4 regions of the Metabacillus indicus genome follow, and region 4 is predicted to be linked to each of the others. Evidence: riboswitches for the same ligand, from Rfam matches in the RefSeq annotation. Region 4 holds a riboswitch; each other region holds the start of a gene.
What was found. A riboswitch is a leader RNA that binds a small molecule or an ion and turns the genes downstream of it on or off. The one in region 4 is predicted to bind S-adenosylmethionine.
Positions count from the first base shown of each region.

Region 1 (7,972 bases), 1.6 Mb from region 4:
GCTTCCAGTACTACATCATTGAAGTGAATCCGCGTGTAAGCCGGTCATCAGCGCTTGCATCTAAAGCAACAGGCTATCCGATTGCGAAGCTTGCGGCAAAAATTGCTGTCGGACTGACTCTTGATGAAATGATGAACCCGGTAACTGGCAAAACGTATGCGTGCTTTGAGCCGGCTCTTGACTACATCGTCACAAAAATCCCGAGATGGCCGTTTGATAAATTTGAGTCAGCCAACCGCAGACTCGGAACGCAGATGAAAGCTACCGGCGAAGTGATGGCGATTGGCAGAACGCTTGAAGAATCCCTGCTTAAAGCCGTCCGTTCACTTGAAGCGGATCAGTACCATATCGATCTGAAACATGCAGCCGATTTCAGCGATGAAAAGATTGAAAAGCGAATCCGCAAAGCAGGAGACGAGAGGCTGTTCTATCTTTCTGAAGCGATCAGAAGAGGCGTATCAATCGAGACGATTCATGAGTGGAGCGGAATTGACCTATTCTTCCTTGTGAAAATTGAAAATATCATCAAGTTTGAGCGTGTCATTGAAGAAGCGAAGTTTGATGCCATCACCCTTGAAAAAGCGAAAAAGATGGGCTTCTCTGATATCGCTGTTGCTGAACTTTGGAAAACAACAGAGCGGGAGGTATACAAATTCAGAAAACAGCTGAACTTGTTCCCGGTCTATAAAACAGTTGATACGTGCGCAGCAGAATTCGAATCTGAAACACCTTACTTCTACGGCACGTATGAAGATGAGAATGAATCAGCTGTTACAGAAAAAGAAAGTGTGATTGTCCTTGGTTCAGGGCCGATCCGAATCGGGCAGGGTGTAGAATTCGACTATGCAACCGTGCACTCCGTATGGGCCATTAAAGAAGCCGGATATGAAGCGATTATCATCAACAACAATCCTGAAACCGTCTCAACCGATTTCAGCATCTCGGATAAGCTTTACTTTGAGCCGCTGACGGCGGAAGATGTGATGCACATCATCGAACTTGAAAAGCCTAAAGGGGTAGTTGTTCAGTTCGGGGGACAGACAGCGATAAACCTTGCGGATGAACTTGAAGCAAGAGGCGTCAAGATTCTCGGAACATCTCTTGAGGATTTGGACCGTGCGGAAAACAGAGATAAATTTGAGCACACATTAAACACACTCGGCATCCCTCAGCCTCTTGGAAAAACGGCGACATCTGTAGAAGAGGCGGTTGCCATTGCTTCATCCATCCGCTATCCGGTTCTTGTCAGACCGTCATATGTTCTCGGCGGACGTGCGATGGAAATCGTGCATGAGGAAACTGATCTGCTGCATTACATGAAAAATGCTGTAAAAGTAAATCCGCAGCACCCGGTACTGATCGATAAATATTTAACTGGAAAAGAAATAGAAGTTGATGCGATCTCAGACGGCAAAAACGTCTTTATTCCTGGAATTATGGAGCATATCGAGCGTGCAGGGGTCCACTCCGGAGATTCCATCGCGGTTTATCCTCCGCAAACACTGACGGAAGATATCAAAAAGACAATTACTGAACGGACAATCGCACTTGCAAGGGGATTAAACATTAAAGGGCTTCTGAACATTCAGTTTGTCATCTATAAAGATGAAGTATTTGTCATCGAAGTGAATCCAAGATCTAGCCGCACGGTTCCTTTCTTAAGCAAAATAACAGGCGTGCCGATGGCAAATCTTGCAACGAAGGTGATACTCGGCAAATCATTGCCGGAGCTTGGGTATGAAACGGGCATTCAGCCTGAAAGCGAGGGCGTCTATGTCAAAGTGCCGGTCTTCTCTTTTGAAAAGCTGCGCAGAGTGGATATTACGCTCGGCCCTGAAATGAAATCGACAGGCGAAGTGATGGGAAAAGATTCAACCCTTGAAAAAGCTCTTTATAAAGGCCTGATCGCATCAGGAATGAAAGTGCAGAATTACGGACAGGTCCTTCTGACAATCGCGGACAAAGATAAAGAAGAAGGTCTGGAGGTAGCACGCCGCTTCAGTGCAATCGGCTATCAGATCATGGCAACAAGCGGAACAGCCGGCTACCTGCATGAGAACGGGGTAGAAGCGAGAATCGTCGGCAAAATCGGCAGCGAGTCTCCTACTATGCTGGATATTATCCGCACGGGCGAAGCCCAGTTCGTTATCAATACACTGACCAAAGGAAAACAGCCGCAGCGCGATGGCTTCAGAATCAGACGCGAGTCGGTTGAAAACGGCATCCCGTGTCTCACATCACTTGACACAGCAAAAGCGATTTTAAGAGTTTTAGAGTCAATGACTTTCTCAACAGAACAAATGCCAAAACGAGTAATCAGCAAAGAGGTGACGTACGCTTGATCCGAAAAGAATGGATGATCATTGCCGGACAGAGAGAAATTGCTGAGGGAATTTATGAGCTTACATTAAAAGGGAGTCTGGTCGACGAGATGAACCAGCCCGGCCAGTTCGTTCATATCAAGGTTTCAAGTGCAGCATCTCCTCTTTTAAGAAGACCGATCAGCATTGCAAAAATAGAGAAAGAAAAGCGGGAATTCACGATGATCTACCGGGCAGAGGGAGCGGGCACGAAGCTCCTCTCTGCAAGGAAAGAAGGAGAACTGGTCGATGTGCTCGGCCCGCTTGGAAACGGATTTGATCCAAAAAGCCTGAATCAGGGAGATACAGCGCTTCTTGTCGGAGGCGGCATCGGAGTCCCTCCTTTATACGAGCTTTCAAGACGTCTGCTTGCAAAGGGTGTTAACGTCCGCCACGTACTCGGTTTCCAGTCTGCGGATCAGGTTTTCTATGAAAGTGAGTTTAAGAAACTCGGAGAAACCTATATTGCGACGGCAGATGGTTCATACGGGACGAAAGGGTTCGTCACAGACTGCATCAAAGAGCGCAGCATCGATTTTGACGCTCTTTTCGCATGCGGTCCGACCCCCATGCTTTCAAGCCTCCAAAATCTTTTTCCTGACAAGCCTGTTTTTCTCTCTCTTGAAGAAAGAATGGGCTGCGGAATCGGCGCATGCTTTGCATGTGTGTGCCATACAGCAGATGACCCGAATGGCACATCTTACAAAAAAGTGTGCACCGACGGGCCGGTATTTAAAGCAGGAGAGGTTGTGCTGTCATGCTGAATGTTGAACTTCCGGGACTTTCACTCAAAAATCCGATTATGCCTGCATCAGGCTGCTTTGGCTTCGGAAAAGAATTCGCAGGCCTTTATGATCTGAACAAACTTGGAGCCATCATGATTAAGGCAGCAACGGCCGAACCGAGATTTGGAAATCCGACGCCGAGGGTGGCTGAAACAGAAGCGGGCATGCTCAATGCAATCGGCCTGCAAAACCCCGGACTGAAAGGTATCCTTGAAAATGAACTTCCCTGGCTTGAGTCATTCGATGTGCCGGTTCTTGCAAATGTGGCGGGCTCAGCAGAAGAAGATTATGTAGAAGTCGCAAGAGAGATCAGCAGGGCGAAAAATGTTCACGCGCTTGAACTGAACATTTCCTGTCCGAATGTGAAAACCGGTGGAATTGCTTTCGGTACAAACCCCGAAATGGCAGCCTCCCTTACGCGAGCAGTTAAAGCTGTGTCAGAGGTGCCTGTTTATGTCAAGCTGTCACCGAACGTCAGCAATATCACGGAAATTGCCAAAGCGATCGAAGCGGCTGGAGCAGATGGATTAACGATGATCAACACGCTCATCGGAATGAGGCTGGATTTGAAAACAGGAAAGCCGGTTCTTGCAAACCGAACAGGAGGATTATCCGGTCCTGCCATCAAACCGGTAGCCATCCGCATGATTCATGAAGTCAGCCAGGCTGTATCCATTCCTATTATCGGCATGGGCGGTGTTCAGACAGCAGAAGATGTTCTTGAATTCATGTATGCGGGGGCAAGCGCCGTAGCCGTAGGAACAGCCAACTTTGTAAATCCATTCGTCTGCCCTGAAATCATTGAAGAACTGCCTCATGTCCTTAAAAAATATGGGTTTGACCACATTACAGAATGCATTGGAAGGAGCTTTAAGCATGAACGAGAGACCGCTGATTATCGCGCTTGATTTTAAGGATGCTGCGGAAACAGGAGAATTCCTGAAAAAGATGTCCGGACAAAAGCTGTATGTAAAAGCAGGCATGGAGCTCTTTTACCGGGAAGGTCCTGCAATCATCGATCAGCTGAAATCAGGCGGACATGAGATTTTCCTTGATCTTAAGCTCCATGATATTCCCGAAACAGTGAAAAAAGCGATGAGGGGTCTTGCCGGACTCGGAGTCAATCTGGTCAATGTGCATGCTGCCGGCGGCAGTGCCATGATGGAATCTGCAATGGAAGGTCTTGAGGCCGGAACACCTGCAGGCTCCAAGCGTCCCGCCTGCATTGCTGTCACTCAGCTGACAAGCACATCGGCAGAGATGCTGAAGAAAGAATTGCTGATCGGCAACAGCCTTGATGATACGGTGCTAAGCTACGCTAAGCTTGCGGCGAAAAGCGGCCTTGACGGTATTGTCTGCTCTTCTCTGGAGGTGCCCCGCATCTACAGCGAGCTTCCAGCCTCGTTTATGACCGTAACACCCGGCATACGCATGAGCGGAGATGCAGTAAATGACCAGGTCAGGGTGGCAACTCCTGAAAAAGCGAGAGAGCTTGGGTCAACCGGAATTGTGGTCGGACGGAGCATCACTAAAGCACCGGATCCGCTTGCGGCCTATACTCAAATGAAAAACGCCTGGGAGGGACTGCCTGTATGAACCATCAAATTGCAGAACAACTGCTGACAATCGAAGCTGTATTCCTTAGCCCGAATGATCCGTTTACATGGTCAAGCGGGCTCAAATCACCGATCTACTGCGATAACCGCCTCACGCTTTCTTATCCGGAAGTAAGAAAAAACATTGCAGAAGGCCTGTCGGCTCTGATCAGAGAGCATTATCCCCAAGCTGAAATGATAGCAGGCACGGCTACTGCAGGAATTCCTCATGCTGCATGGGTAAGTGATCTTCTGAATCTGCCGATGTCCTATGTGAGAAGCAAGCCAAAGGGACACGGAAAGGGCAATCAGATTGAAGGAAAGATCCGGGAAGGACAGAAAGTGGTAGTAGTGGAGGATTTGATTTCAACCGGAGGAAGCGTTATTACGGCGGTCAAAGCCCTTAGAGAAGCCGGATGCGAAGTGATCGGCGCTGTATCCATTTTCACATATGAACTGCAAAAAGGGACAGAGATGCTTGAGGAAGAAGGCATTCATTCCGTATCACTGACGGACTATTCATCTCTGATTGAAACAGCTCTGAAAAAAGGCTCCATTCAAAAAGAAGACTTAGCCAAGCTGAAGAAATGGCGTGAAAATCCATCGTCAGAAGAATGGCTGAACGTATAAATGATAAAGGCATCAGAAGCAGCTGATGCCTTTTTTTATTTCCATATCAGCACGCTTCCGGAAAAAGCCAGTGTGCTGATCAGCAAAAAGCCAATTCTGAATCCTTTTTTCTGCCAGGGTGCAGGCAGCAGCTTCCCGCTGAGTTTAAATCCCGCAGAACCGAGCATTCCGAAACACTTCATCACTCCGCGTTCCTCTTTCATTTTTTCAAAAATGGCTGGGTCATCAATCTCCATTGCCGCATAAGCTAATGAAAATCCGCCTAACGCATAAAAAACGGCAGCTGCACTTAACAAGATAAAAATAACTCCCACCTCCCGGACGAACTATAGTACACCTTATTCCGGCGCTGTATATCTAGCACTTTTTTATCAATAGTTCCTAAAAAGAGTCGTTTTTTTAATTCCGATAGAAAAACTAAGGTTGACAGTGACTGCAATTGTGATAAAATTTAGAAAAATATAATAAACTTATCCAGAGAGGCGGAGGGAACTGGCCCGGTGAAGCCCGGCAACCTGCATGCGTGCAAGGTGCTACATCCAGCAAAATGAAACCCATTTTGGAAGATAAGGTTGATGCCTGAACAGTCTTTCAAACCGGAAGGCTTTTTTTAATGGGAAAGAAACGGGGGACCACTGTGGGTACTGATCAAAAACTTGACGCGGTCATCGACAGGCTGAAGGAAATGCTGAACACAATGAGCTATGGTTCTGTGACACTGATCGTTCAGGACGGAAAAGTGATTCAGCTTGAGAAAAATGAAAAAATAAGAATGAAATGAAAAATGCTGACTGGATAAACTGGAGGCATTTTAACGAAAGCGGGCTCCTGTCCTACTATTAAAAGCTTTTTGTACAGGACCTGAAAAAGTGAGGAGAAGACCAGCATGCTTACGTATAAAACATGGCAGGAGCATGAACAGACTTTTGAAACAGACGACGGGTACAGCGGCGCATTGAATGTGCTGAACTGGGCTTACGGCCATTACGGCGAAGAGATTGTCTATGCCTGCAGCTTTGGCATTGAGGGCATTGTTCTCATTGACCTGATTTCAAAAGTAAAACCGGATGCGTCGATTGTGTTTCTTGATACAGATGTTCATTTCAAGGAAACATATGAAACCATTGAACGTGTAAAAGAAAAGTATCCCAAGCTCCGAATTACGATGAAAAAACCAGCCCTTACCCTTGCAGAACAAGCTGAACAGCATGGAGATAAGCTGTGGGAAACAAATCCGAATCAGTGCTGTGCAATCAGAAAGCTTCAGCCGCTGAATGAAACACTCTCTCAGTCAAAAGCGTGGATTTCAGGGCTTCGGAGAGAGCAGTCTGAAACAAGGAAAAATGTGCAATTTATCAATAAAGACGACAAGTTTCAGTCGGTAAAAGTCTGTCCTCTCATTCACTGGACGTGGAAAGATGTCTGGCGCTATGTTCATAAAAATGACCTCCCTTATAATCCGCTCCATGATCAGGGATATCCGAGCATCGGCTGTTTCCACTGCACGCAGCCTGCGTTCAGTGCAGATGATCTGCGCTCAGGCAGATGGAGCGGCCAGGGCAAAACAGAATGCGGCCTGCATGGATAAGGAGGGATTGCGGTGCTTGAACTGGGTGCGCTTGCCATCAGTCTCTTTTTCGCCATGAATATTGGAGCGAGCGGGGCCGCTGCTTCCATGGGAGTAGCTTACGGTTCCGGTGCAGTTCCGAAAGCCCGGCATGCCCTTTTTATATGCGCCATCGGTGTTTTTGCAGGCGCGTATCTTGGCGGGGGAGAGGTTGTTAAGACAATAAGTGCCGGAATTATTCCGCAGGATATCATTGATGTGAAAGTTGTTCTGATCATTATTTTGTCTGCGACAAGCTCGCTGTTTCTTGCAAACCTGCTGGGAATCCCGCTTTCAACAAGCGAGGTGACGGTTGGAGCCGTTGTGGGAGTGGGAGTTGCCTATCAGATCCTATTTATTAAATCACTGATGATTATCATGATGTTCTGGGTGATTGTTCCTGTCGCAGCTTTCGGAATTGCCTGGCTGTTCGGCAAAGGGCTTTATAAAGTGCAGCATAAACCGTTCTTTAAAGACCGTCCGCTCCTTACAGGCATCCTGATACTGGCAGGATTTTTCGAGGCTTTCTCAGCTGGAATGAACAATGTGGCAAACGCAGTAGGGCCGCTTGTCGGGGCTGGCCTGATTTCCGTGCCGGACGGGACCCTGCTCGGAGGAGCATTTGTTGCTCTTGGAGCGATTTTTCTCGGCAAAAAAGTGCTTGAAACAAACGGTAAGAAAATTACCCGGTATTCAAAGCCTGAAGGCATTCTGATTTCCGGTACAGGAGCAGGACTTGTGATTGCCAGTTCCATTTTCGGACTTCCCGTCCCTCTGACGCAGGTGACCTCATCAGCTATTATCGGACTTGGAATGGCGAAAAGCGGGAGCGAGATCCTTCAAAAGCACATTGTGAAGAAAATCATCCGAATCTGGATTGTTTCACCGTTGTTTTCACTTGCCATATCGTATATGCTTGTCAAACTGTTTTTGGAAAAGGATATGTACTCCCTTATCGTTCTTCTGAGTGTCATGCTGGCAACACTTGGTGCACTG
Region 1 is NZ_CP176757.1:1,812,719-1,820,690, forward strand. Features, by position in the region: gene carB (carbamoyl-phosphate synthase large subunit) at 1-2,342, shown strand, start outside; gene ACK1LH_RS09065 (dihydroorotate dehydrogenase electron transfer subunit) at 2,339-3,124, shown strand; gene ACK1LH_RS09070 (dihydroorotate dehydrogenase) at 3,118-4,053, shown strand; gene pyrF (orotidine-5'-phosphate decarboxylase) at 4,022-4,741, shown strand; gene pyrE (orotate phosphoribosyltransferase) at 4,738-5,370, shown strand; gene ACK1LH_RS09085 (hypothetical protein) at 5,406-5,666, opposite strand; SAM riboswitch class I at 5,838-5,943, shown strand; gene ACK1LH_RS09090 (YezD family protein) at 6,008-6,151, shown strand; gene ACK1LH_RS09095 (phosphoadenylyl-sulfate reductase) at 6,257-6,958, shown strand; gene ACK1LH_RS09100 (anion permease) at 7,013-7,972, shown strand, end outside.
Region 1: another riboswitch for S-adenosylmethionine. It lies ahead of ACK1LH_RS09090 (YezD family protein); the one in region 4 lies ahead of ACK1LH_RS01215 (LLM class flavin-dependent oxidoreductase).

Region 2 (7,972 bases), 750 kb from region 4:
TCTGCAAATCCGTCAGCGAACTTGTTTATAAGCGGAACATCAGCGCCGCCGATAAAACCGATTGTATTTGTTTTTGTAGCCATCGCTGCAACAACTCCGGCGAGAAAGCTCCCTTCATCCTCTTTAAAAGTAACGGACGTAATATTTTCGAGCTCGGAAACAGCATCAATCAGCATAAACTGCTGTTCCGGAAACTTCTTTGCCGCTTTTTCCAAATCTTCCTGAACCATAAACCCAAGTCCAACGACAAGATCATTCCCCTCTTCAACAAGCTCGGTAAGTCCTTTTTCATAAGTGCCCGTTTTTCCGAGCTCCCGGTAATCAAACAGAATCCCAAGTTCATCACGGGACTTGACCAGACCCGCAAACGCCGAATCACTGAAGGACTGATCCCCAAGCCCCACATCCGAGAGCATAATCCCCACTTTTATTTTTTGATCCGCGCTGCTGACTGCCTCATTCTTCCCGCAACCGGCGGCAAGCAGCACACAGGACGCTATCATGATCAGTATTTTTTTCATTGATGTCTCTCTCCTTAAAAAGTTCTACTAGGAGGTTATCGACTGGATTGGGGGAAAGTTTATTTTTTGGGGAGGTGGGGGTTTTTATAGGGAGGATTGAGTGGACTGGATTGGATTATAAAAAAGAAATTTGTTCAGTAATAAAACTATTTCTTTTGACCGGCTTGCTTGAGGATCATTTTCTTCTGCTTTTGTGACCTTCACGCTGTTCGGGGGTTGCTGAAGGGACAGTTCCTTCTGTTTTTGTTACCTTCATGCTGTCCAAGCGTGGCTGAAGGGACATATACTTCCGCTTTTGTGACCTTCACGCTGTTCAAGCATGGCTGAAGGGACATTTCCTTCCGCTTATGTGACCTTCACGCTGTTCAAGCATGGCTGAAGGGACATTTCCTTCCGCTTTTGTGACCTTCACGCTGTTCAAGCATGGCTGAAGGGACATTTCCTTCCGCTTTTGTGACCTTCACGCTGTTCAAGCATGGCTGAAGGGACATTTCCTCACGCTTATTTGACCTTCAAGCTGGTCCGACTACACTGATGGTTAAATACAAAAGTTTTTATAGACTCTTGCCAGATGGTATACGCTACTAAAAGCATTTCATATTAATCTGAATTGCTGAGAGGGACAAAATATGAACTGCGGTTGTTCCCTAGATTTTCATAGTTCTCATACAGAAGTTTTCTAATTGCTTTTTTTGATTTAATGCTCCCGCACCATGTATGGATGCTGTCTGTTGTTATTTTTTTCTCAGGAAAAAGGAGCTTATATTCGTCAATACTCCTCAAAATAGATGATTCTGCACGTTCTTTATTTTTACAGACCGGGCAGATAAAAAAAGCTCTATTAAGCAATTGATAAAATCCTCCGCATTGATGGCACACAATCCCCTTCCTCAGCCCCTCAAACCCATATCCCGGCAGCTTCAAAAACGGATATTCTTCCACGTGCGAATCCAGAAGTTTTTTCGCGAGCATGTCATGAAAGCCGGTTAACTTGCCCCGCTTTTGATTGAGTTTTTCCGCAAAGCGGTTCAGCTGGGGATAATAAATGATGGGTTGGTCAAGAGGTGCGTTGTAAAGGTGGAATCGGGGATTTACAAAGACAACGAATGGTTCGAGGGGGAACTTAATGCTCTTATCCTGGAGAAGCCGAGTGAGCAAGGCTTCGCTTCTTTTGAGCTGAAGCAGGGGGTTTTTCATTTCTTTTTTGGCCGGGGTGGACCATCTTTCTCCTTCTGCGAAGTAATCACCTTCCGAGTTCTTTACATTGAACACGTACGTTTTATCATGCTTGATAAACAGGGAATCAATTTGTACGAAAGATCCGCCAATTTCAAAGAGCAGATCGCTTAACACTATGCCATCCCCTCCATTCTCCTTAAGCCACTGCTCAAAATACTTTTCTCCCTGGAACCCTTTTTCAAGCTGCCGCAAGCAGATGAGAGCTTCTTCATCCAAAACGGATCTGGCGTTCAAACTCCGATAAACGAGCAATTCCCGGTTTTCTTTTACGTCCTTCAACTAATTGTCATCCCCTTTCATTTTTTCAAATCCATCATAAAACAATTCCCCTCCTCCCGGCAAAAGCCCAAAATCAAATTTTGCGCACAAAAAAACAGCAAACGCATATGCGCTTACTGTTGTTCTTTTTTAAAGTAGGTCCAGCCGTCTTCCTGATAAACCTTGCCTGCTTTCATGAGTGAGCCGAGCGCACGCTTGAATGCACCTTTGCTCATGTTGAAGCGTTCTTTGATGTCATCCGGGTCGCTCTTGTCAAAGAAGGGCATGGCTCCTCCTCTTTCTTCCATGTAATCACAGATCACTTGTGCATCTTCATCCAATGCCTCATGTTTGAACGGAAGGAGAGAAACGTTAAGGGTGCCGTCTTCTTTCACATCAACAACTCGTCCTGTTACAAGTTCGCCAAGACGCGGCTCTCTTTTGCGCTGGGAGGAGTGGATGAATCCTTTGTAGCCTTCTTCAGTTATGATGAAAGTTCCTGCAATGATGATTCGGTAGACTCTTCCTGTAACGGCCTGATTGTTCCGGACTCCTTCAGCCGGGACGATGTTTTCCTGCATGACATCTTCCGTTGCAAGCTTTGTGAAAAATCTTCCGTTTTTCGTCACTTTCAGGGAACAGTAGAGTTTGTCGCCTTCTTTTGGCCATACACTGACGTAAGCCGGGAGAATATCGTTGTCGACAAGTGCATCTTTTGAAAGGCCAATGTCGACGAATGCCCCCATGTCTTCCCTGACACTGACTACTTCCACCCATCCGAACCGGTCTTCTGATATCGTCGGCTTTTTCATCGTTGCCGCTAGGCGGTCTTCATGGTCAACAATCAGATACACTTCAACCTCGTCCAATTCTTCAATCGGTTCAGTGATTTCCGTTTTGTGAAGCAGCACTCGGTCTTCTCCATCTGTTAAATAATATCCGTAATCTACTTTTTCATCTATTTTAAGCGTCATAAACGTTCCGGGATTCATTTGTTCGTTCCTTCCTTTGCAGCTGAACTGCCGTTAGTTGTTATATCATGTACATTCTACTATAATCTAAGGATAATACAAACTTTTGGGAGGATTCTTATGGCCAAGGACAGTTCGTTTGATATTGTGTCGAAGGTGGATATGCCTGAGGTAACAAATGCCATCACGATGACGATGAAAGAGATCGGCACACGCTATGATTTTAAAGGAAGCAAAAGCAGCATTACGCTTGAAAAAGAGGAGCTTGTTTTAGTTTCTGATGATGAGTTTAAAATGGATCAGCTGAAGGATGTGTTCATTTCAAAACTGATCAAGCGCAACGTGGCGACGCGCAATATTGATTACGGAAAAATTGAAGGCGCATCAGGCGGGACCATCCGCCAGCGTGCAAAGCTTGTCCAGGGTATTGATAAGGACAATGCGAAAAAGATTAACGCGATCATAAAAAATGCAGGACTTAAGGTGAAAACGCAGGTTCAGGATGATCAGGTCCGCGTTACCGGCAAAAGCAAAGACGACCTGCAGCAGGTGATTGCAGCTGTCCGCGGTGCGGATCTGCCGATCGATGTTCAATTCATTAATTTCAGATAAACGAGAGGACTCAGCAGTTTTTCCTGCTGGGTCTTTTTTTATCCGGACTGGGGCAAGAATTCCTCATCAATTCAGAAAACTTTTACTTTTCGCACTTGAATCTCCCGAAAAAAACATGTAAATTAGATATAATATCATTTAGCCAATTTCATATTTTTCGATTCTTATCTAGAGAAGCTGAGGGACTGGCCCGTCGAAGCTTCAGCAACCTGGCGCAATCCAAGGTGCTAATTCCAGCGATGCATCCATCGGACGATAAGAAGAAGCCGCGCATACTCAAAAGTCTTCTTCTTGGAAGGCTTTTTTCTTTTTTCCATTATCAGCTGTATTTTAGGAGGTTTATAGCTTTGGCACTTTTAACAGACTTGCAGACAAAAATTCTGATCGGGGACGGAGCAATGGGCACCTTGCTTTATTCCCACGGTGTGGACCGGTGTTTTGAAGAACTGAACCTGTCAAAACCGGATGACATCCTGAATGTTCATAAGGCGTATCTTGATGCCGGCGCTGATGTCATTCAGACAAATACGTACGGGGCCAATTATATCAAGCTGTCCAGATACGGGCTTGAAGATGAGGTGCGCGCCATTAACCGCACGGCTGTGCAAATTGCAAAGCAAGCTGCGGAAGGCACCTCAGCCTATGTCCTCGGCACAATCGGCGGTGTACGCGCTTTTAAAAAAGGAGCCTATTCGCTCGAGGATCTCCGCCGCAATTTCAGGGAGCAGCTCTATCTTCTGCTGAACGAAGAACCCGACGGCCTCCTGCTTGAAACGTATTATGATCTTGAAGAAATGAAGACCGTTCTCGAGATTGCAAGAAAAGAAACAGACTTGCCGATCATAACGAACATTTCCCTCCATGAAATCGGCGTTCTCCAGGACGGCACTCCTCTTTCTGACGGTCTGTCCCAGCTTGAGGAACTCGGGGCGAATGTTGTCGGGCTGAACTGCAGGCTTGGACCGTATCATATGCTCTCATCTCTGGAGGAAGTTCCTCTTCCAGAAAAGGCCTTCCTGTCCGTTTATCCAAACAGCAGCCTACCGACTATCGAGGAAGGCAGACTTGTTTACGGATCCGGTGAAAAATACTTCGCTGAAAGCGCACTTGCTTTTAGAAACCAGGGTGCGAGATTAATAGGAGGCTGCTGCGGAACGACTCCTGATCATATCAGGGCAATGGCTTCTGCTCTTAAAGGACTGCCTCCGGTGACTGAAAAGAAGGTGAAAGCAAGAAAAGAAGAAATCTCTATTGCCTCTGCTGCAGAGAGAAAGTATCCTCCGCTGCAGGATATTGTCAAAGAAAAACGCTCCATCATTGTAGAGCTTGACCCGCCTAAGAAGCTCGGGATTGATAAATTTTTGAAAGGAGCAAAGGCCCTGCAGGAGGCTGGAATCGATGCCTTAACACTTGCGGATAATTCCCTTGCTTCACCAAGAATCAGCAATGCCGCCATGGGATCCATTGTCCAGCAGACTCACGGGATTCGCTCACTGATTCATATCACCTGCAGAGACCGCAACTTAATCGGACTGCAGTCACATTTAATGGGGCTGCACACCCTTGGATTAACAGATGTTTTAGCCATAACAGGAGATCCGTCCAAAATCGGGGATTTCCCGGGGGCAACTTCTGTTTATGACCTTTCTTCCTTTGATTTGATCAGTCTGATTAAGCAATTTAATGACGGGCTTTCTTACTCAGGAAAACCGCTTGGCGAAAAGACGAACTTCTCTGTAGCCGCCGCCTTTAACCCAAATGTGAAGTATCTTGATAAAGCCGTTAAAAGGCTCGAGAAAAAAATCGCGTGCGGGGCTGATTATTTTATCTCCCAGCCGATCTATTCCGAAAAACAGCTGATTGATGTCTATGAAGAAACAAAACACTTAACTGTACCCGTCTATATCGGCATTATGCCGCTCACTAGCAGCCGGAATGCTGAATTTATTCATAATGAGATACCTGGCATCACCCTCTCTGACAGCATCCGCGAAAAAATGGCCAATGCCGGAGATGATAAGGAAAAATCGTATCAGGAGGGTCTGGCCATTGCCAAAAACCTGATTGATGCTGCGTTTGATCTGTTCTACGGCATTTACTTGATCACACCGTTTTTGAATTATGAACTGACAGTGGAACTAACGAATTATATCCATAAAAAAGAGTCTGAGGCCACCGAAAGGAAGATTACGCATGTCTGATATAAGAAAACAGCTTGAGAAAAAAATCCTCGTTCTTGACGGGGCGATGGGCACCATGATTCAGGACGCCAATCTTTCTGCAGATGACTTCGGCGGAGAAGCCTACGAAGGATGCAACGAATATTTGACTATAACTGCACCTGAGGTCATTCAATCGATCCATGAAGCTTATCTTGAAGCAAAAGCAGATATTATCGAGACAAATACGTTCGGGTCTACGAAAATCGTCCTGGATGAATACGACCTTGGGCACCTTGCCTTTGAACTGAATAAAAAAGCGGCTGAAATTGCGAAAAGAGCAGCTGAAAAATACTCAACACCCGAATGGCCCCGCTTTGTAGCAGGCTCAATGGGACCAACAACAAAAACGCTCTCTGTTACGGGAGGAGCCACATTTGAGGAACTGATTGATAACTATGAAGAACAGACACTGGGACTGCTTGCAGGCGGCGCCGATCTGCTTCTCCTTGAAACGAGCCAGGACCTGCTGAATGTAAAAGCCGGCTTTTTAGGCATCAGGCGTGCGTTTGAAAAGACCGGAAAAGAAATTCCCCTTATGGTATCAGGCACGATTGAGCCAATGGGCACGACTCTTGCCGGCCAGGACATTGAAGCTTTCTTTATTTCTCTTGAACATATGCAGCCTCTTTCTGTCGGCCTGAACTGTGCGACAGGACCTGAGTTTATGACAGACCATATCAGGACGCTGTCTGGAATGGCTCATACAGCCGTCAGCTGTTACCCTAATGCCGGCCTTCCTGATGAGGAAGGAAAATACCATGAATCACCGCGTTCGCTTGCGCAGAAAGTGAAAGGTTTTGCAGAACAGGGCTGGCTCAATATTGTCGGCGGCTGCTGCGGAACCACACCTGCACATATCACGGCTATCGCAGATGCTGTCGGCGCACTGAATCCGCGCACCGTCCCGGAACGTGATCCGGCACATACCGTTTCCGGTATTGATCCGCTTATTTATGATGACTCCATGAGACCCCTGTTTGTCGGGGAACGGACAAATGTCATTGGATCAAGGAAGTTCAAGCGCCTGATTGCCGAGGGGAAATTTGAAGAAGCATCTGAAATTGCGAGAGCACAGGTCAAAAACGGAGCACATGTCATTGATATTTGTCTTGCAGACCCTGACCGCGACGAACTTGAAGATATGGAAGCATTCATAAAAGAAGTGACCAAAAAAGTAAAGGCGCCGCTTGTCATCGATTCAACCGATGAAGCCGTCATTGAAAAAGCACTATCTTATTCCCAGGGAAAAGTCATCATCAACTCGATTAACCTGGAAGACGGCGAAGAGCGCTTTGACGCTGTTGTTCCGCTGATTCATAAATATGGTGCCGCTGTTGTTGTCGGAACCATAGACGAAAAAGGCATGGCTCTTACAGCTGAGGAGAAGCTTGATATTGCGGTCCGTTCGTTTGAACTGCTTACTGAAAAGCACGGCCTGAGTCCTTCAGACATAATATTCGATCCCCTCGTTTTCCCTGTCGGCACAGGAGACGAGCAGTATATTGGTTCTGCTGAAGAAACGATTAAGGGCATCCGCCTGATCAAAGATCGACTTCCGCAATGTCTGACTATGCTTGGCGTCAGCAACGTATCCTTCGGCCTTCCGCCTGTCGGACGCGAAGTGCTGAATGCCGTCTATTTGTATCACTGTACACAGGCGGGTCTCGACTATGCGATTGTCAACACGGAAAAGCTTGAGCGTTTTGCTTCCATTCCGAAAAAAGAAGTTGAAATGGCGGAGACTCTTCTTTTTAACACAAATGACGAAACACTGGCCGCTTTTACAAATCATTACCGGGGAAAGAAAAAGACAGCCAAAAAACCTGTACAGTCCCTCCCGCTTGAGCAGCGTCTCGCCCAATATGTTGTAGAGGGCACAAAAGAAGGACTGATTTCAGACCTTGAAATCGCCCTTAAGGAATATGATGCACCTCTTGATATCATTAACGGTCCGCTCATGGCTGGAATGGCTGAAGTCGGAGAGCTGTTCAATACAAACCAGCTGATCGTCGCCGAAGTTCTTCAAAGTGCAGAAGTGATGAAAGCTTCCGTCTCCTTTTTAGAGCAGTATATGGAGAAAAAGGATGACAGCGGAAAAGGAAAAATCCTGCTTGCAACGGTTAAAGGCGATGTGCATGATATCGGGAAA
Region 2 is NZ_CP176757.1:961,236-969,207, reverse strand. Features, by position in the region: gene ACK1LH_RS04835 (BMP family lipoprotein) at 1-521, opposite strand, end outside; gene ACK1LH_RS04830 (nuclease-related domain-containing protein) at 1,122-2,039, opposite strand; gene ACK1LH_RS04825 (S1 RNA-binding domain-containing protein) at 2,153-3,010, opposite strand; gene ACK1LH_RS04820 (YajQ family cyclic di-GMP-binding protein) at 3,110-3,601, shown strand; SAM riboswitch class I at 3,763-3,863, shown strand; gene ACK1LH_RS04815 (bifunctional homocysteine S-methyltransferase/methylenetetrahydrofolate reductase) at 3,949-5,802, shown strand; gene metH (methionine synthase) at 5,795-7,972, shown strand, end outside.
Region 2: another riboswitch for S-adenosylmethionine. It lies ahead of ACK1LH_RS04815 (bifunctional homocysteine S-methyltransferase/methylenetetrahydrofolate reductase); the one in region 4 lies ahead of ACK1LH_RS01215 (LLM class flavin-dependent oxidoreductase).

Region 3 (7,972 bases), 1.3 Mb from region 4:
TGCGACAACGAACAGGATCTCAGCTCCATTAACGGTATGAGCGCGAATCCATTCTGGAAAACGAATGTCATAGCAAATGACTCCGGCACTTTGAATTCCTTCAAGCTTAAAAAGCCCTTTTTCTGTGCCGCCATTTAGATACAAGTGTTCATCCATCAGTTTGAAAAGGTGCAATTTGCTGTATTCGTGCAAGAGTTCACCCTGTCTGTCAAACACGTACATGGTGTTCGTTACCCCTGCCTCTGTCCTTTTAGCCACAGACCCTGCTATGATATTAACCGAGCAGTTTTTTGAAAGTTCGCTCATCAGAGAGAGGGTGCGTTTTCCTTCTTCATCTGCGAGCACATCAAGACGTGTCAGGTCATATCCGGTCGTCCATAACTCCGGCAGTACAATCACATCAGGTTTGTCGCTAAGCATGATGGATTTCATCTTTTCTTCCACTGCTGCAATGTTTTCGTCCGGTTTTCCGAAAGCAATGTCTGTCTGAAGGCAGGCGATTTTAAGTTTCATATGCGTCATCTCCGCTAAAAAATATTTTCCTTTACAAGCTGACTATAACAATATATGATTTTTCACTAGAATTTCAAGAATTTTCATAAGAAGGTGCAAAGATGAAAAAGTTCGAGCAATCAGTGCTATTAAATAATCTTCCAAAACAATTTTTTGCAGGTCTCGTTGCAAAAGTTAACACAAGTATTGAGGCCGGACATGATGTCATTAATCTTGGCCAGGGGAATCCGGATCAGCCGACGCCGCCTCATATTGTAAAAGCCCTGCAGGAAGCAGCAGGCAAACCGGACTATCACAAATATTCCCCGTTCAGAGGACAGCGTTTTTTAAAAACGGCGATAACAGAATTTTATCAAAGGGAATATGGCGTTACACTGGATCCTGACACAGAAGTGGCGATTCTATTTGGGGGAAAGGCAGGTCTTGTCGAAATTCCGCAGTGTCTCCTTAATCCCGGTGAGACGGTTCTTGTTCCCGACCCGGGCTATCCCGATTATTGGTCAGGCGTAGAGCTTGCGAGGGCCCGTATGGAATATATGCCTCTTTTGAAGGAAAATGAGTTTTTGCCTGACTATTCCAAGCTCTCTGAAAAAGCGAAGGCGGATGCTAAGCTCATGTTTTTAAACTATCCGAACAACCCTACAGGGGCAGTTGCAAGCCGGAGCTTTTTCGATGACACGGTTGCGTTTGCTGAAGAAAATGACATTTGCGTCGTGCATGATTTTGCCTATGGAGCAATTGGCTTTGACGGCAAAAAGCCGGTCAGCTTTCTTGAATCCGAGGGAGCAAAAGAGACTGGAATTGAAATTTATACGCTGTCTAAGACGTATAATATGGCAGGGTGGAGGATCGGGTTTGCAGTCGGCAATAAAAGCGTCATAGAGTCGATTAATCTTTTCCAGGATCACATGTTTGTCAGTGTGTTCAGCGGAATACAGGAAGCAGCAGCTGCTGCTCTTCTTGCCCCGCAGGATTGCGTCAGCGAGCTTGTCGCACGCTATGAAAGCAGGCGTGCGGCGTTTATAGACGCACTGAACGGCATCGGCTGGAAAGTGGAGGCTCCTCCGGGATCATTCTTTGCTTGGCTGCCTGTACCCGGGGGATTCACATCGGAATCATTCGCTGACTATCTGCTGGAACACGCTCATGTTTGCGTGGCGCCGGGCATTGGATTCGGGACGTTCGGTGAGGGGTATGTCCGTGCGGGACTTTTAACCTCTGAAGAGAGATTGAGAGAAGCAGCTGAAAGAATAAAATCTTTAAATCTCTTTTCACAGTCAGTTGACAGCTGAGGGAAAAGCTGTCATAATCCAAATTAATTTCAGGTTATTCAGAACATATACAATTCTTATCAAGAGCAGGTGGAGGGACTGGCCCGATGAAGCCCGGCAACCGACTTAAACGATGTTTAAGCACGGTGCTAAATCTTGCAGCAATTGCTGGCAGATAAGGATCTTACCCATTTCAGATAAGGTCTCTTCCGTCAGCGGAGGGGACCTTTTTTATTTTCTAATTCGAAAGGCAGGCATAATCATGAGCGGCGTTACAGCAACTTATCTCATCTATGATCAGAGCAGCATCCAAAAAAAAGCAGAAGGAATCGCCATAGGCCTTACGGTCGGCTCATGGACGGACCTTCCGGAGCTTACACAGCAGCAGCTGAAACAGCACAAGGGCCAAGTTGTATCAGTTGAAGAAACGGATGCTGAAGAACGCATTTCGGAGTTTCTCGGAAAAAAAGTGAAAAAAGGAATTGTAAAAATATTTTATCCTGGTCTTAATTACTCTCATGACCTTCCTGCAGTCCTTACGACGGTTTTCGGAAAGCTTTCCCTTGACGGCGAAGTGAAACTGCTTGATTTGGAGTTTACAGGAGATCTTCTTTCTTCCTTTCAGGGACCTGCATTTGGCATAAGCGGGATCAGGGAAAAGCTTGGAGTCTATAACCGGCCTCTTCTCATGAGCATTTTCAAAGGAGTCATTGGACGTGATCTCACGTTTTTAAAAGATCAGCTCAGGCATCAGGTACTTGGCGGCGTTGACCTTGTAAAGGATGACGAAATCCTGTTTGACAATCCTCTGACTCCGTTTGAGCAAAGAATTACAGCAGGAAAAGAAGTGCTTGGCAGCGTGTATGAGGAGACCGGCCATAAAGCTATGTATGCTGTTAATTTAACTGGAAAGACCTTCAGCCTCAAAGAGAAGGCAAGACGCGCTGCAGACCTCGGGGCGGACGCCCTGCTGTTTAATGTTTTCGCTTATGGTCTTGACGTTTTGCAGGAGCTTGCAGAAGACAGGGAGATTCATGTCCCGATCATGGCGCACCCTGCTGTAAGCGGAGCCTTGTCTTCTTCCGCCCTATACGGGATTTCGCACTCTCTGCTGCTTGGAAAGCTGCTGCGGCAATGCGGTGCGGACTTTTCCCTCTTCCCGTCGCCATACGGCAGTGTGGCACTTGAAAGGGATGCGGCACTGTCCATCGGTGCAGCGTGCAAAGAGACTTCCGGCATAAAAGAAACGTTTCCGGTTCCATCAGCTGGAATTCATCCGGGCCTTGTTCCTGTTCTTATCCAGGATTTCGGCATCGACAGCGTCATTAATGCCGGCGGAGGCGTACACGGGCATCCAAACGGTGCGCAGGCGGGCGGAAGAGCTTTCCGCTCTGCAATCGATGCTGTACTTGAAGGCATCTCATTATCTGAAAAAGCTAAAAGCGAACGCGACCTTCAGCTTGCGCTTGATCTTTGGGGTCAGGTGGAGGCGGGCCGATGAGCAAACCGGTTATTATCTGTGATTTTGACGGCACCATTACAAACAATGACAATATTATCGCGCTCATGAAACGATTCGCTCCTTCTGAGTGGAACACTTTAAAAGATGATGTTTTAAGCCAGCGCATTTCAGTCCGTGAAGGCGTCGGAAGGATGTTTGAGCTGATCCCTTCAAAGCTCAAGGCTGATATGATTCAGCATTTGCTGTTCACCGCACAGATCCGGGACGGATTCAGTGATTTTGTTCAGTTTGCAAAAGATCATGAAATACATCTGTACATTGTAAGCGGAGGAATTGATTTTTTCGTCTATCCGCTGTTAAACGGGCTTGTGGAATATGATCGTGTCTACTGCAATGAATCAGATTTCAGCGGGGAATTTGTTCAAATCCTCTGGCCGAATTCATGTGATGACAGATGCACAAATGACTGCGGATGCTGCAAGCCGAGCATCATCAGAAAGCTTGCTTCCTCTGATCAGGAGGTCATTGTAATCGGAGATTCGGTGACAGATCTTGAAGCGGCCAAGCTTGCAGATTTTGTGTTTGCCAGGGATTATCTTCTTGAAAAATGTGAAACTCTTCAGCTGCGGCATCAGGCATTTTCAACTTTTTATGACGTGATTGAAGGGCTGAAGAAAAGGCAGGAGGCGGCAGTATGAGCTTATATAAACAGCGCTGGAGTGAGCTTGCAGCTGTGAAAAGGGAACTGGCGGAACGGGACTGGTTTCCGGGAACAAGCGGAAATCTTGCGATAAAAGTTCATTCAGATCCGCTCTCGTTCCTGGTCACATCAAGCGGAAAAGACAAGAGACTCCAAACAGATGAAGATTTTCTGCTTGTGGACGGTGCTGGAACACCCCTTGAAGATACAGCACAAAGACCTTCAGCGGAAACCCTTCTGCACGTAGAAATCTATAAGCGGACCAGTGCCGGCTGCAGCCTCCATGTCCACACTGTAGACAATAATGTGATCTCTGAATTGTATGGCGATGAAGGCGGAATCACCTTCAAAGGGCAGGAGATCATTAAAGCTTTCGGGCTGTGGGAGGAGGATGCCGAATGGCATATTCCGATTATTGAAAACCCTGCGGACATTCCTGCTCTTGCTGCTGACTTCGGCAGACATGTCAAAGGCAGCTCTGGTGCCGTTCTTATCCGGAACCACGGCATTACGGTTTGGGGAAAAGACGCGTTTGAAGCCAAAAAAGTGCTGGAAGCGTGCGAATTTTTATTTTCCTATCAAGTGAAACTGCTTGCTCTTAAACAGGCAAAATCGCTCGTGCGATAAATTTACCATACAGGAGGAATGAAGGATGGCGACGATCCGTTTTCAAGAAACGAATGAAAGATTAACAGATCAAAAGGAAGTTTCAGCATTTCTTAATGCGCAGGAGGTCATTTATGAGCAATGGGATATTGAGAAGCTGCCGGAGGCATTGAGAGAAAACTACAGCCTTTCTGATGAACAGAAAGAAGAAATTCTTCAGGTGTTCACAAATGAAATTGCGGATATCTCGGAACGCCGCGGCTACATGGCACAGGACGTTATTTCTTTGTCTGAAAGCACGCCGAATCTAGAACAGCTTCTTCAAAATTTCCAGAAGGAGCACCATCATACAGATGATGAAGTCCGCTTTATTGTCAGCGGCCACGGTATTTTTATTATCCAGGCAAAAGACGGCTCATTTTTCGATGTTGAACTGAATCCCGGCGACCTGATCTCTGTTCCTCCGAACATCCGCCACTACTTTACGCTGCAGGAAGACCGTAAAGTAGTAGCAGTCCGCATTTTTGTAACGACTGAAGGATGGGTGCCCATCTACGAAAAAGAACAGCAGCAGGCTTAAACGGTCTTAATCCCCCCTTCATTTTCAGGAAGGGGGTTTCTTGCGGGCTTAATAATTAGAATTTTCTTTACTCTTGTCCTGTTCTATGGTAAATTTTCAACAATATAAGAGGGGAGGATTGTCCGCATGAAAATTCGCTACAATTTTGTAAAAAAAGAAGATGTCAGGTACTGCAAGGCGGAGAGTACTGTAAAAGAAGCTTACGAATTGCTGAAAGAATCAGGTTACCGCAGCATTCCTGTTCTGAAAGACAACGGGACAGTTTTTGCAGGTTTGATCTATAAAGTTGATTTGCTCGATTATTATGTAGAAAAGCAGGGCAAGAATGAAGATTCAATTCAATCTTTGATTGTAGATAAGGATGCATTTGTTTACGAGGAGGATTCGTTTTTTAAAACGTTTCTGACAATCAGAAGGCTTCCATTTTTAGCTGTTCTGAATGAAAAAGATGAATTTTCCGGTATCATTACACATGGAAACATTATGGATGTTCTTGAAGATTCATTCGGCATGAAGACAGGAGGATATATCCTGACTGTCGGCACTAAGGAACACAAGGGTGCCATCAAGGAACTTGTTTCTGCGATCAAAGATGTAAATATTGAAGGGCTGCTCACTCTGGATAATGGTGATACATATTTAAGACGGATCATCGTCAATCTGTCCCATGATATTTCAGAAAAAAAGCTTCATAAAATCATTAAAAAACTCGAAGAAAAAGATTTCAGAGTGACCGCGGTGGATGATGTAAACAAAAGTGATAAAGTACTGATAAAATAACTGCTGAACCGGTAAATCCGGTTCTTTTTTATTATAAAAAAAGTTGGAAATATAGGTTTGAATGTGGGGGAATATGGGAAAAGAAAGGAAAACAAGTCGGTTCATCCAAGTGTGTTAACAGAATTGTCAAAAAGTCCTGTGAAAAAGCTGTCGGATTTTGCTAATCTATTTACAAGTTTAGAAGTATCTGTAATAATTTACTTGAATATTTATTCCCATTACAGATATTTTTGGATGAGGCGGAGGGAAGAAAATGTCAACTGTATCAGATAAGACCCAGCTGCTTGAGAGCATCGATACAAAAAGGAAAGAAATGATGGACTCTGCAAGGGCCGGAGGATATACGAGCAGCGAGGCCGTGAAGTGCAGCCAGGAACTGGACATGCTGTTAAACCAATACCAGCAGATTGTTTTTGAAGAAGAAAACCGGACAACCCCCCCTTTTATGCGGTTTATTCATTCTATGAAAAAATGGACAGATCGGGAAGGACTTACTATATAGAACCAAAAACGGCAGAGCTCGCAGCTCAGCCGTTTTTATTTTCGCTTTATTTAGCCGAAGGTCTCAATGAGCAGAATCATGAACAATATTCCTAGAATGAAGGAGTAGGTTGCATTCCGTTCATTTCCGTCCCCGTGGCTTTCAGGAATCAGCTCTTTATAAATAATGAACAGCATGGCCCCGGCTGCAAAGGACAGGCCGTAAGGAACGAGATTGTCCGCGAATGACGTCAAATAAAATCCCAGAAGCGAAGTTATGATCTCAACTGCGCCTGTCATAGTTGCAATGATCAGAGCTTTAAATTTGCCGATGTTCTGATTAAAAAGGAATAAGGCGACGAGAAATCCTTCAGGAGCGTTCTGCAGACCAATGGCGAAAGCAATCAGATTTCCTGTCTCTGACTGCTCTGATGCATAGCTGACACCTACAGAAAGTCCTTCCGGCAGATTATGCATCGTGATCGCAGCGATAATCAGGAACGCCTTTTCGTCAAATTGTATGCCGTATTTTGAATGCTCAAGGTCTATATGGGGGATTTTTTTTTCAAGTGTCGTCAGCACCAAAACACCGAGAAAGAGTCCGGCAAAGACCTCAAGAAACCCTCCCTGATTCAGCGCTTCAGGAAGCAGGCTCATCATGGATGCAGCCATCATGATGCCTGCGGTGAAAGCAAGCAGAATATCTCTCCACCTGTGTGTAATCGTATTTTGCAGGAACAGGATAGGAAGAGCCCCGAGTCCTGTAGCAAGGGCAGACAGTGTGCTGCCGAGTAAAACTTCTGTCATGTTACTGCTCCTTTTTTAAACGGATCTATGTTAGCCATATTATAGCTGATTTTGTCTGTGAAAAGATAGACTTTGCACCTGTTTGATGACGAAGCAGAGAAAAAATGAAGGAGAATGATTGATTTGAGGAGGGGGCGGTGTCAAATTGTGTCGCAAGGACGGCGATTCTCTCTCTTTACGATATTTGAAATTTCTGATAAGTTAAAGATAACGATATTGATCATGCACAACAGGGGGAATGGAGATGCAGTACCGGAGGCTTGGGAGATCGGGGTTAAAAGTTAGTGAAATCAGTCTTGGAAGCTGGCTTACATTTGGGAAAACAGTAGATGAGCGGGCAGCATCTGAAATTATCCATAGGGCCTATGAAGCGGGCATCAACTTTTTCGACAGTGCCAACGTATATGAACGCGGGAAAGCAGAAGTCGTCATGTCAAGGGCGCTTAAATCATTTCCGCGCGACTCTTATGTCATTACGACAAAAGCGTTTTGGCCGATGGGAGACGGGCCGAACGACAGAGGGCTTTCAAGAAAGCATATTATGGAACAGGTTCATGCGAGTCTAAAGAGAATGGACCTTGACTATGTCGATATTTTTTATTGCCACCGCTATGACCAGGAAACGCCTCTTGATGAAACGCTGAGGGCAATAGACGACTTGATCCGCCAGGGAAAAGTTCTTTATGCAGGGGTCAGCGAATGGACGGCTGCGCAAATTCAGGAAGCGCTCAGTGTATCAGACCGTTATCTTCTTGACAGAATCGTCGTCAATC
Region 3 is NZ_CP176757.1:1,503,282-1,511,253, forward strand. Features, by position in the region: gene ACK1LH_RS07465 (carbon-nitrogen family hydrolase) at 1-513, opposite strand, end outside; gene ACK1LH_RS07470 (pyridoxal phosphate-dependent aminotransferase) at 615-1,805, shown strand; SAM riboswitch class I at 1,859-1,966, shown strand; gene mtnW (2,3-diketo-5-methylthiopentyl-1-phosphate enolase) at 2,047-3,285, shown strand; gene ACK1LH_RS07480 (2-hydroxy-3-keto-5-methylthiopentenyl-1-phosphate phosphatase) at 3,282-3,944, shown strand; gene ACK1LH_RS07485 (methylthioribulose 1-phosphate dehydratase) at 3,941-4,573, shown strand; gene ACK1LH_RS07490 (1,2-dihydroxy-3-keto-5-methylthiopentene dioxygenase) at 4,599-5,132, shown strand; gene cbpA (cyclic di-AMP binding protein CbpA) at 5,259-5,912, shown strand; gene ACK1LH_RS07500 (aspartyl-phosphate phosphatase Spo0E family protein) at 6,166-6,414, shown strand; gene ACK1LH_RS07505 (ZIP family metal transporter) at 6,465-7,199, opposite strand; gene ACK1LH_RS07510 (aldo/keto reductase family protein) at 7,444-7,972, shown strand, end outside.
Region 3: another riboswitch for S-adenosylmethionine. It lies ahead of mtnW (2,3-diketo-5-methylthiopentyl-1-phosphate enolase); the one in region 4 lies ahead of ACK1LH_RS01215 (LLM class flavin-dependent oxidoreductase).

Region 4 (7,972 bases):
CATTATGACGCTTGCAGGCATTGGCTATTATTTAATGAAAAAAAATGAAGCAGGAGAAAAGAGAATCTAAGCGAATTAAACAAACGTTTGATTAAATGTATGTTGGATGCGTTTAGGGCTATTAATAATAGTAGAATGCGCGGCAAGGGGGATATGAATGTTCAGCCAGTACAGCAAGCTAGCAACAGAAGTATATGATTTAGACAAGCCGGTGGGCCATTCCTTTGGCGATCTTGAGTTTTACCGGGAACGTCTGCGTGAAGTGAAGGGGAGAATCCTTGAGCCGGGTGCGGGGTCCGGAAGAGTGTACATTCCTTTGCTCGAGGATGGATTCGCCATTGAAGGCTTAGATAACTCTGCGTATATGCTTGATTCATGCCGGAAGCGATGTGAGGAAAGGGGACTTCGTCCAGTGCTCACAGAAGCAAGCATGAGTGAATTTAAGCTTCCGGGCAAATTCGAGGCGATTATTTTGCCTGCAGGCACATTTCTGCTGATTGAAGACCGGAGGGAATCTGTTCATGCGCTGAAGAATTTTTATGAGCATTTAACAGAGGGCGGCAGACTTATTCTGGATCTTGACCTGCAGCCGGAAAAGCAGCTGAATCAGGTGTTCACCAGCATGTGGGAAACGCCCGATCAGCACATCATCACAATGGAGGCAAAGCAGGTTGAGTACAGCGTGCTTGAGCAGTATTCCGTGACCTATCTGAAGTATGAAAAGTGGAAAGACGGAAAGCTTTCAGAAACCGAGCTGCAGAGGTTTGCCATGAGGTGGTACGGAGTGAAGGAATTTAAGCTGGTACTAGAACGCCTCGGCTTTACAGACATTGTAATTTCTGCGGACTATACATATGGAGCAGCACCGGAGCATGACCGGCAGACGATTACGTTTGAAGCTGTAAAACCGGAATGATGAAAAGGGAAGAGGGCTGAAGGGCGGTACTGGTTAAAGTCCCGGAAAATTGGTGCCTCGGTGGTTTTTGCTGACAGTTGATTGATTACAGTTTTTAGCCAATACATCCAGAAAATAAAGTGGACTGAATCGGAAGGCACTTGACTCCTTGTCCAGCTGCAGCGCTCAGGCTCCTCTGTCAGAACAAAATCCCCCAAAAAGTCAAAACCGGACTTTTCGGGTGATTTCTTATCTGACTGCCGGAGCAAAACGGGCGCTTCCGCTTTTCTGGGGATGAAGAGGGCGCTGGAGACCCCGCAAGCGCAGCGAGGAGGCTCCAGGCACTCCCCGCGGAAAGCAAGTGACTGGAGCGCAAGGGAACGGGTACGTTAAGTGCTAAATTGAAAATAACGCACAAAACGCTTGGCAAATAAGATCCAAGCGTTTTTCTGCGTCAATCAATCAAGTTAACGATGAAAACGTGCTTTCTTTCCGTTTCTTTTCCACAAGCGGCATGACCTGTAATGAAAAGCGCTCCATTTCTTCAAGCTGCGGCGAGAACTGGAGGAGGAGTAAATCAAGTCCTGCCTCTTCATACTCAAGGATCTTGTCAGCAATCTGCTCAGGAGTGCCAATCAAATTTGGACGAAGCCCGCGGTTTGAAACCGAATAGTCATAGAGCTCAAGCTTTTGTTCAAGCTGGGATTTCGTCGTGAAGTCTTTGTAACCTGCATAGGCGGAAGATTCTTTAACATCTGTTATCCGCTTCAGCTCCTGCTGCACTTCTTCTTCGGTATCCCGGCAGATGATGTAGGCAGCCATTCCGAACGATTGAAAGGGCTCTTTTCCGCGTGCTGCCCGCAGCTGCTTCATGCCGTCAATCTTCGTTTTGATTTCGTCTGCCGTTCCCCCGTGCATCACATAAGCATCGCAATGCTCAGCGATCGTTTCTTTTCCGCGCGGACTTTCTCCTCCTGCATAGAGAATTGGATTAGGCTTTTGCACCGGCTTCGGTGAAAGGCGGGCATTCATCAGGTCATAAAACCTTCCCTGATACGTAAACGTTTCTTTTTCCCAAAGCCCCTTCAGGACTTCAATAAATTCTTCGGTCCGGTCGTAGCGCGCGTCGTGCTCTGTAAAAATGCCGCCGTACTGCCGTGCCTCTTCTTCCCACCAGGCGGAAACAACGTTCAGGGTAAACCGCCCATTGCTGATGTGGTCAATGTTTGCTGCCATCTTTGCCGTGACAGCAGGGTTGTGGAAGCCGGGTCTGACTGCTGTCATAATTTCAATTTTCTCTGTGACGGCGGCAAGAGCGGCAGCAGTCGTCCAGGCTTCAAGCGAATCATGCTCAGGTCCCTTAATATCATTTAAGTAAAGCTCGGCGATAAGGGTGGTGTCGTAGCCCCACTCCTCTGCTTTTTGGATAACTTCCTTTGCGTAGGCGTAAGTAGGAGGCATTTTTTCATCTTCTACATTTCTGAGCCATCCCCCGAAGATTGGCAGCCAAAAACCGTATTTCATTGCGGAATCCCCTCTCTAATCTGCATAAAAAAGCCCCTCTTGTTAGACAAGAGAGGCTGGTTCTGCTGTGCAAGTTCTAGCTCTCATCTTTCAAACAAACTGTTTGCTGGAATTGGCACGGTTTCTGCTGTCAGATCCGTTGCCGAGGCTTCAAAGGGCCATATCCCTCCACCTCTCTTGATAAGAAACGTATGAAATTAGTTGTATCATAAAATAATTTGATTAGTATGTCAATTCTAAAAAATCAGCCCAGCTTCTCCTGAAGGAACTCCGTCACCTGGTCGGGAGTCTTTGCATTCGCACTGTGAAGGTGTCCGAGCTTCTCGCCGTTTTTAAAAATCAGGATGCTCGGAATCCCCATAACCTGGTACTTCTCTGCAATTTCAGGGAACTCATCTTTATTGATTTCATACCATTCATATGAGGAATAGGATTCCATAATTTCGCCGATAAACATATTCATTCTTGTACAGTCAGGGCACCAGTCTGCGAAAAATTTGATTAGCACCTCTTGATCTTGGGTAATTAATGTTTGGAACTGTTCTTCTGATGTAATTGGTTTCATGAATCAGACCTCCTTGCCCTTATTTTAATACAAAACAGGTGTTTTGCATGCAGGAAATGCCTGATGCATGAAAAAGTGCGCAATGATTGCCGGCAAAAAACAGGATAAAGACAAACGCGCTTACATCGCCTGCCTTACTGAAATTGGAAACGCCTTTAAAGGACGCAAATTGTGCCTTTGCCCGAATGTTATAAAGAAATCCATGATGGGCTATAACAATTTGGGCCGAAAGTGATAATATAGTAGAGATGAACTTTTCTTAGGGGGATATCCGCATGAAAATTAAAGTTGGATTATTATATGGAGGCAAGTCCGCAGAGCATCAGGTTTCCCTGCAGACGGCACTTGCTGTTATAAAAGCACTTGATACGAATAAATTTGATATACATCCGATCTACATTTCCGAAAAAGGCGAATGGTTCCGCGGACCCAAGCTTACTGAGCCGGCAGCTTCACCTGCTGAGCTTCAGTTCAGCCAAAATGGCACAGCGGTTTCTCCGGTTGCGCTCAATCAGGATCTTTTCCCTGCAAAAGCAGATGAAACGAACGAACAAATTGATGTAGTATTCCCGCTTCTTCACGGACCGAACGGTGAAGACGGCACTGTTCAGGGCATGCTTGAGCTTCTGAACCTTCCGTATGTCGGAAACGGTGTCCTTGCGTCTGCAGCAGGAATGGATAAAGTGATCATGAAAAACTTGTTTGCCCAGGCAGGACTTGAGCAGGCTAACTATGTTTCCTACATTAAGAGCGAGTGGAAAAAGGCGCCTGAAGAAGCTTACGATAAAGTGGAGCAGGAGCTTGGTTATCCTTGCTTTGTTAAGCCTGCCAATCTGGGCTCAAGTGTCGGCATCAGCAAATGCAAAGACCGTGCGTCACTTGAAAAAGCATTCGCAGAGGCATTTGATTATGACCGTAAGATCATCATTGAAGAAGGCATCATCGGACGCGAGATTGAAATCGGCGTCATCGGAAATGATGAGCCGATCTGTTCGGTTGTCGGTGAAGTTGCTCCTAAAAAAGAATTCTATGATTATAAAGCGAAATACGAAGACGGCGACACGGACATGATGATTCCTGCGCAGGTTACGGAAGAAGAATATGAACTGATTAAAGAGCTTGCCATTAAATCCTTTAAGGCAATCGACGGATCAGGACTTGTACGCGCAGACTTTTTCCTGACAGAAGACGGAAAAGCGCTGATCAACGAAGTGAACACAATGCCGGGATTCACGCCATACAGCATGTTCCCGCTTCTTTGGAAGCATACAGGCGTTGAGTACCCTGAGCTTATCGGGCGTCTTGTCGAGCTTGCCCTTGAACGCCACGAAGGCAAGCAGCAAATTAAACACACGTTTTAAGGAAAGCCTGGAAACACTATTCATTAAAGAATAGTGTTTCTTATTCATTGTCCAGAAGGCTTGAACAAAGTTTACATAAAAGAAGGGAGATTACAGCGCATGATTAAACGTTCTTTACGCGACATTCAGACAATGGCGGGAGGATCAGGCCTTGCGCCCCAACATGAAAACACCATGATCCACGGCATTACAACGGATTCCAGAAAGATTGAAGCAGGCACGCTGTTTGTGCCGATAGCCGGAGAAAACTTCGACGGCCATCATTTCGCCGAAAAGGCTCTTGCTGATGGAGCGGCGGCCACTCTTTGGAACCGTTCAAAACCGAACCCTCCTTCAGGTGCCGTCATTCTGGTTGAAGACACATTGGAAGCTCTTCAAACCCTTGCAAGCAGCTACCTTGACCAGCTGAACCTGAAAGTTGTAGGCGTGACAGGAAGCAATGGAAAGACAACCACTAAAGATATGGTGGCAGCACTGCTTTCAACAACGTACCGTGTCCACAAAACGCAGGGGAATTTCAACAACCATATCGGCATGCCTCTTACGATTCTCAGCATGACGGAAGATACTGAGGTAGCTGTGCTTGAAATGGGCATGAGCAACTTCGGGGAAATTGAACTGCTTTCAAATCTTGCAAAGCCGGATGCTGCGATCATTACCAACATAGGGGAATCCCACATGATGAATCTGGGCTCAAGAGAAGGAATCGCAAAAGCGAAGCTTGAAATTGTCAGCGGCCTCAAACCCCAAGGTGTGCTGATCTATGACGGGGAAGAGCCTCTGCTTGAAGAGCGTGTTCAGAACGCTTCATATAAAAAGGTTTCATTCGGAGCTTCTGCTGAAAACACGTATTCTCCCGAGGGAATCAGACACACAGAAAAAGGCACGTTTTTTACCATTCGCGGACGCGGGGAAGAACTGTTCCTGCCTGTGCTTGGAAAGCATAATGTCGGGAATGCTCTCGCTGCCATTGCTGCAGCTGAATTCCTTGGCGTGACAGAGGAGAAAATCAGCGAAGGGCTGAAGAATATTCAAATGACGGGCATGCGCCTTGAATTGACGAAAACAGAAGGCGGCCTTGCCGTTATCAATGATGCCTATAATGCAAGCCCGACATCTATGAAAGCTGCCATCAGGCTTGCGGGCGACTTGGACGGATACAGCCGGAAAATTCTTGTTCTTGGAGATATTCTCGAGCTTGGGGATGACATGCAGGTTCAATTTCACCGTGAAGTTGGCGAAACAATCGATGCAGCCGAAACGCAGCATCTTTTCACATACGGTAATCTTGGGGCAGAAATAGCCGAAGGGGCAAGAAAGAATCTTGATGACGGAGTGATTCACGTCTACCAGGATAAGCAGGAGCTCATTAAAAGTCTGAAGCAGACGGCGAAAGCGGGAGATCTTGTTCTTGTAAAAGCCTCGCGCGGAATGAAGCTTGAAGAGGTTGTTCAAGCTCTTCTCTAATTATGAAATAAAGCAGCCGGTCCTTCTTTTGTCTGTCAGAGAAACACGAAAAGAAAGAGGGAAGGACCTTGGTCCATGACGTTCAGAAAATAAATGGAGAGATAACGAGTACGACAAGTCCGACACCGATGGAATACGGCGTAAGCTCACTTACAACTTCATATGCACTGTTTTTTAATACGGTCATGATGAACGCTCCTTTTTGTTTTGAAATATAGTAACCCAGGGTACTTTTTATATACCCGGGTTCTTTTTTTTCAATCCTCTTATTTTTAAAACCCGGTATAAAAATATGTTCATTCGGGAGAGAGTGATATGAAAGGATGCCTTTGTATACACGGTTTTACTGGAGCTCCTTATGAAGTGGAGCCTCTCGTCAGCTATTTGCAGGAACGGACGGACTGGGTGCTGAAGACGCCGACGCTTCCGGGTCACGGAGAAACGCCGAGCCTGAAGGGGATCGAATTCAGCGAATGGATTGCGCACGCTGAAAATGAGCTCAGGGATTTGCTTGAAGAATGTTCCGAGGTCTATATCATAGGCTTTTCAATGGGCGGCTTGATTGCAGCGTATTTGGCCTCGAGGTATCCGGTTGAAAAGCTTGTGCTGCTTAGTGCAGCTGCACATTACTTAAATCCTCGCCAGATGCTGCTTGATGTGAAAGGGCTGCTTGCAGATGCCATCCGGGGAGAAGGCGCAAAGAATGAACTTTTTATCAGATACAGAAAAAAAGTGATGGAAACGCCGATTGCTGCAGCTCTGCAATTCAGGAAGCTCGTCAGGTATATTCGTCCATTATTGGAGAAAATAACTATACCTGTACTGATTGTTCAGGGAGAATGTGACGGAATGGTGCCTGTCAAAAGCGCTGTTTATATTTATGAAAAAGTCCGTTCAAGGCAGAAGGAGCTTTGCTTTATGCCGTGTTCGAAGCATCTGATCTGCCACGGGGAAGAGTTTCCGGAGCTTGCAGAAGTGATAGAAAATTTCTTAATGGCACAGACTAAGACAAGTGTGAAATAATACGCCTTGTTGTAAAAGTATATAAAAAGTGATATGATTGAATTTAAGTGTTTACGGGCTTTTATAAGCTAACGTTTTGCCCGATGGGGCGTTTTTTGTTTCACCATACATGAAAGTCTGTGAAGCTATAAGGATTAAAAGGAGTAGAACAAATTGACAATTACGTTTCAAGAACTAGGTATCAGCCCATTATTAATGGACGCCATTAACCGCATGGGATTTGAAGAAGCTACACCAATTCAGGCACAAACGATTCCGCTTGGGCTTCAAAATAAAGATGTAATCGGCCAGGCGCAAACAGGTACAGGGAAAACAGCTGCATTCGGTATTCCTCTTATCGAAAAGATCGACGTTAAACAAGATAAGATCCAGGGAATCATCATTGCACCGACCCGTGAACTTGCTATCCAGGTATCAGAAGAGCTTTACAAAATCGGTTCATCAAAACGCGTACGTGTACTTCCGATCTACGGTGGACAGGACATTAACCGCCAGATCCGCTCATTAAAGAAATTCCCTCACATCATCGTTGGAACTCCAGGCCGTCTAATTGACCATATTAACCGTAAAACATTGAAATTATCTGATGTTCAGACTGTTGTTATGGACGAAGCGGACGAAATGCTGAACATGGGATTCATCGAAGACATTGAGAACATTCTTTCAAATGTGCCATCAGAGCACCAAACTTTGCTTTTCTCAGCTACAATGCCTGATCCGATCAGACGCATTGCTGAAAAGTTCATGACGAACCCTGAGATCGTAAAAGTAAAAGCGAAAGAAATGACCGTTACAAATATTCAGCAATTCTTCATCGAAGTACAGGAGAAGAAAAAGTTTGATGTGCTTACACGTCTTCTTGACATCCAGTCACCTGAACTTGCGATTGTTTTCGGACGCACAAAGCGCAGAGTAGATGAGCTTTCTGAAGCACTAATGCTAAGAGGCTATGCTGCTGAAGGAATTCACGGCGACCTTACTCAAGCTAAGCGTATGTCTGCACTTCGCAAATTCAAAGAAGGTGCGATTGAAGTGCTTGTAGCGACAGACGTTGCTGCCCGCGGACTTGACATCTCTGGTGTTACTCACGTTTACAACTTCGATGTTCCTCAAGATCCTGAAAGCTATGTACACCGT
Region 4 is NZ_CP176757.1:209,287-217,258, forward strand. Features, by position in the region: gene ACK1LH_RS01205 (DedA family protein) at 1-70, shown strand, start outside; gene ACK1LH_RS01210 (class I SAM-dependent methyltransferase) at 158-916, shown strand; gene ACK1LH_RS01215 (LLM class flavin-dependent oxidoreductase) at 1,358-2,419, opposite strand; SAM riboswitch class I at 2,500-2,606, opposite strand; gene ACK1LH_RS01220 (thioredoxin family protein) at 2,664-2,984, opposite strand; gene ACK1LH_RS01225 (D-alanine--D-alanine ligase) at 3,260-4,345, shown strand; gene ACK1LH_RS01230 (UDP-N-acetylmuramoyl-tripeptide--D-alanyl-D-alanine ligase) at 4,445-5,812, shown strand; gene ACK1LH_RS01235 (alpha/beta hydrolase) at 6,128-6,835, shown strand; gene cshA (degradosome RNA helicase CshA) at 6,989-7,972, shown strand, end outside.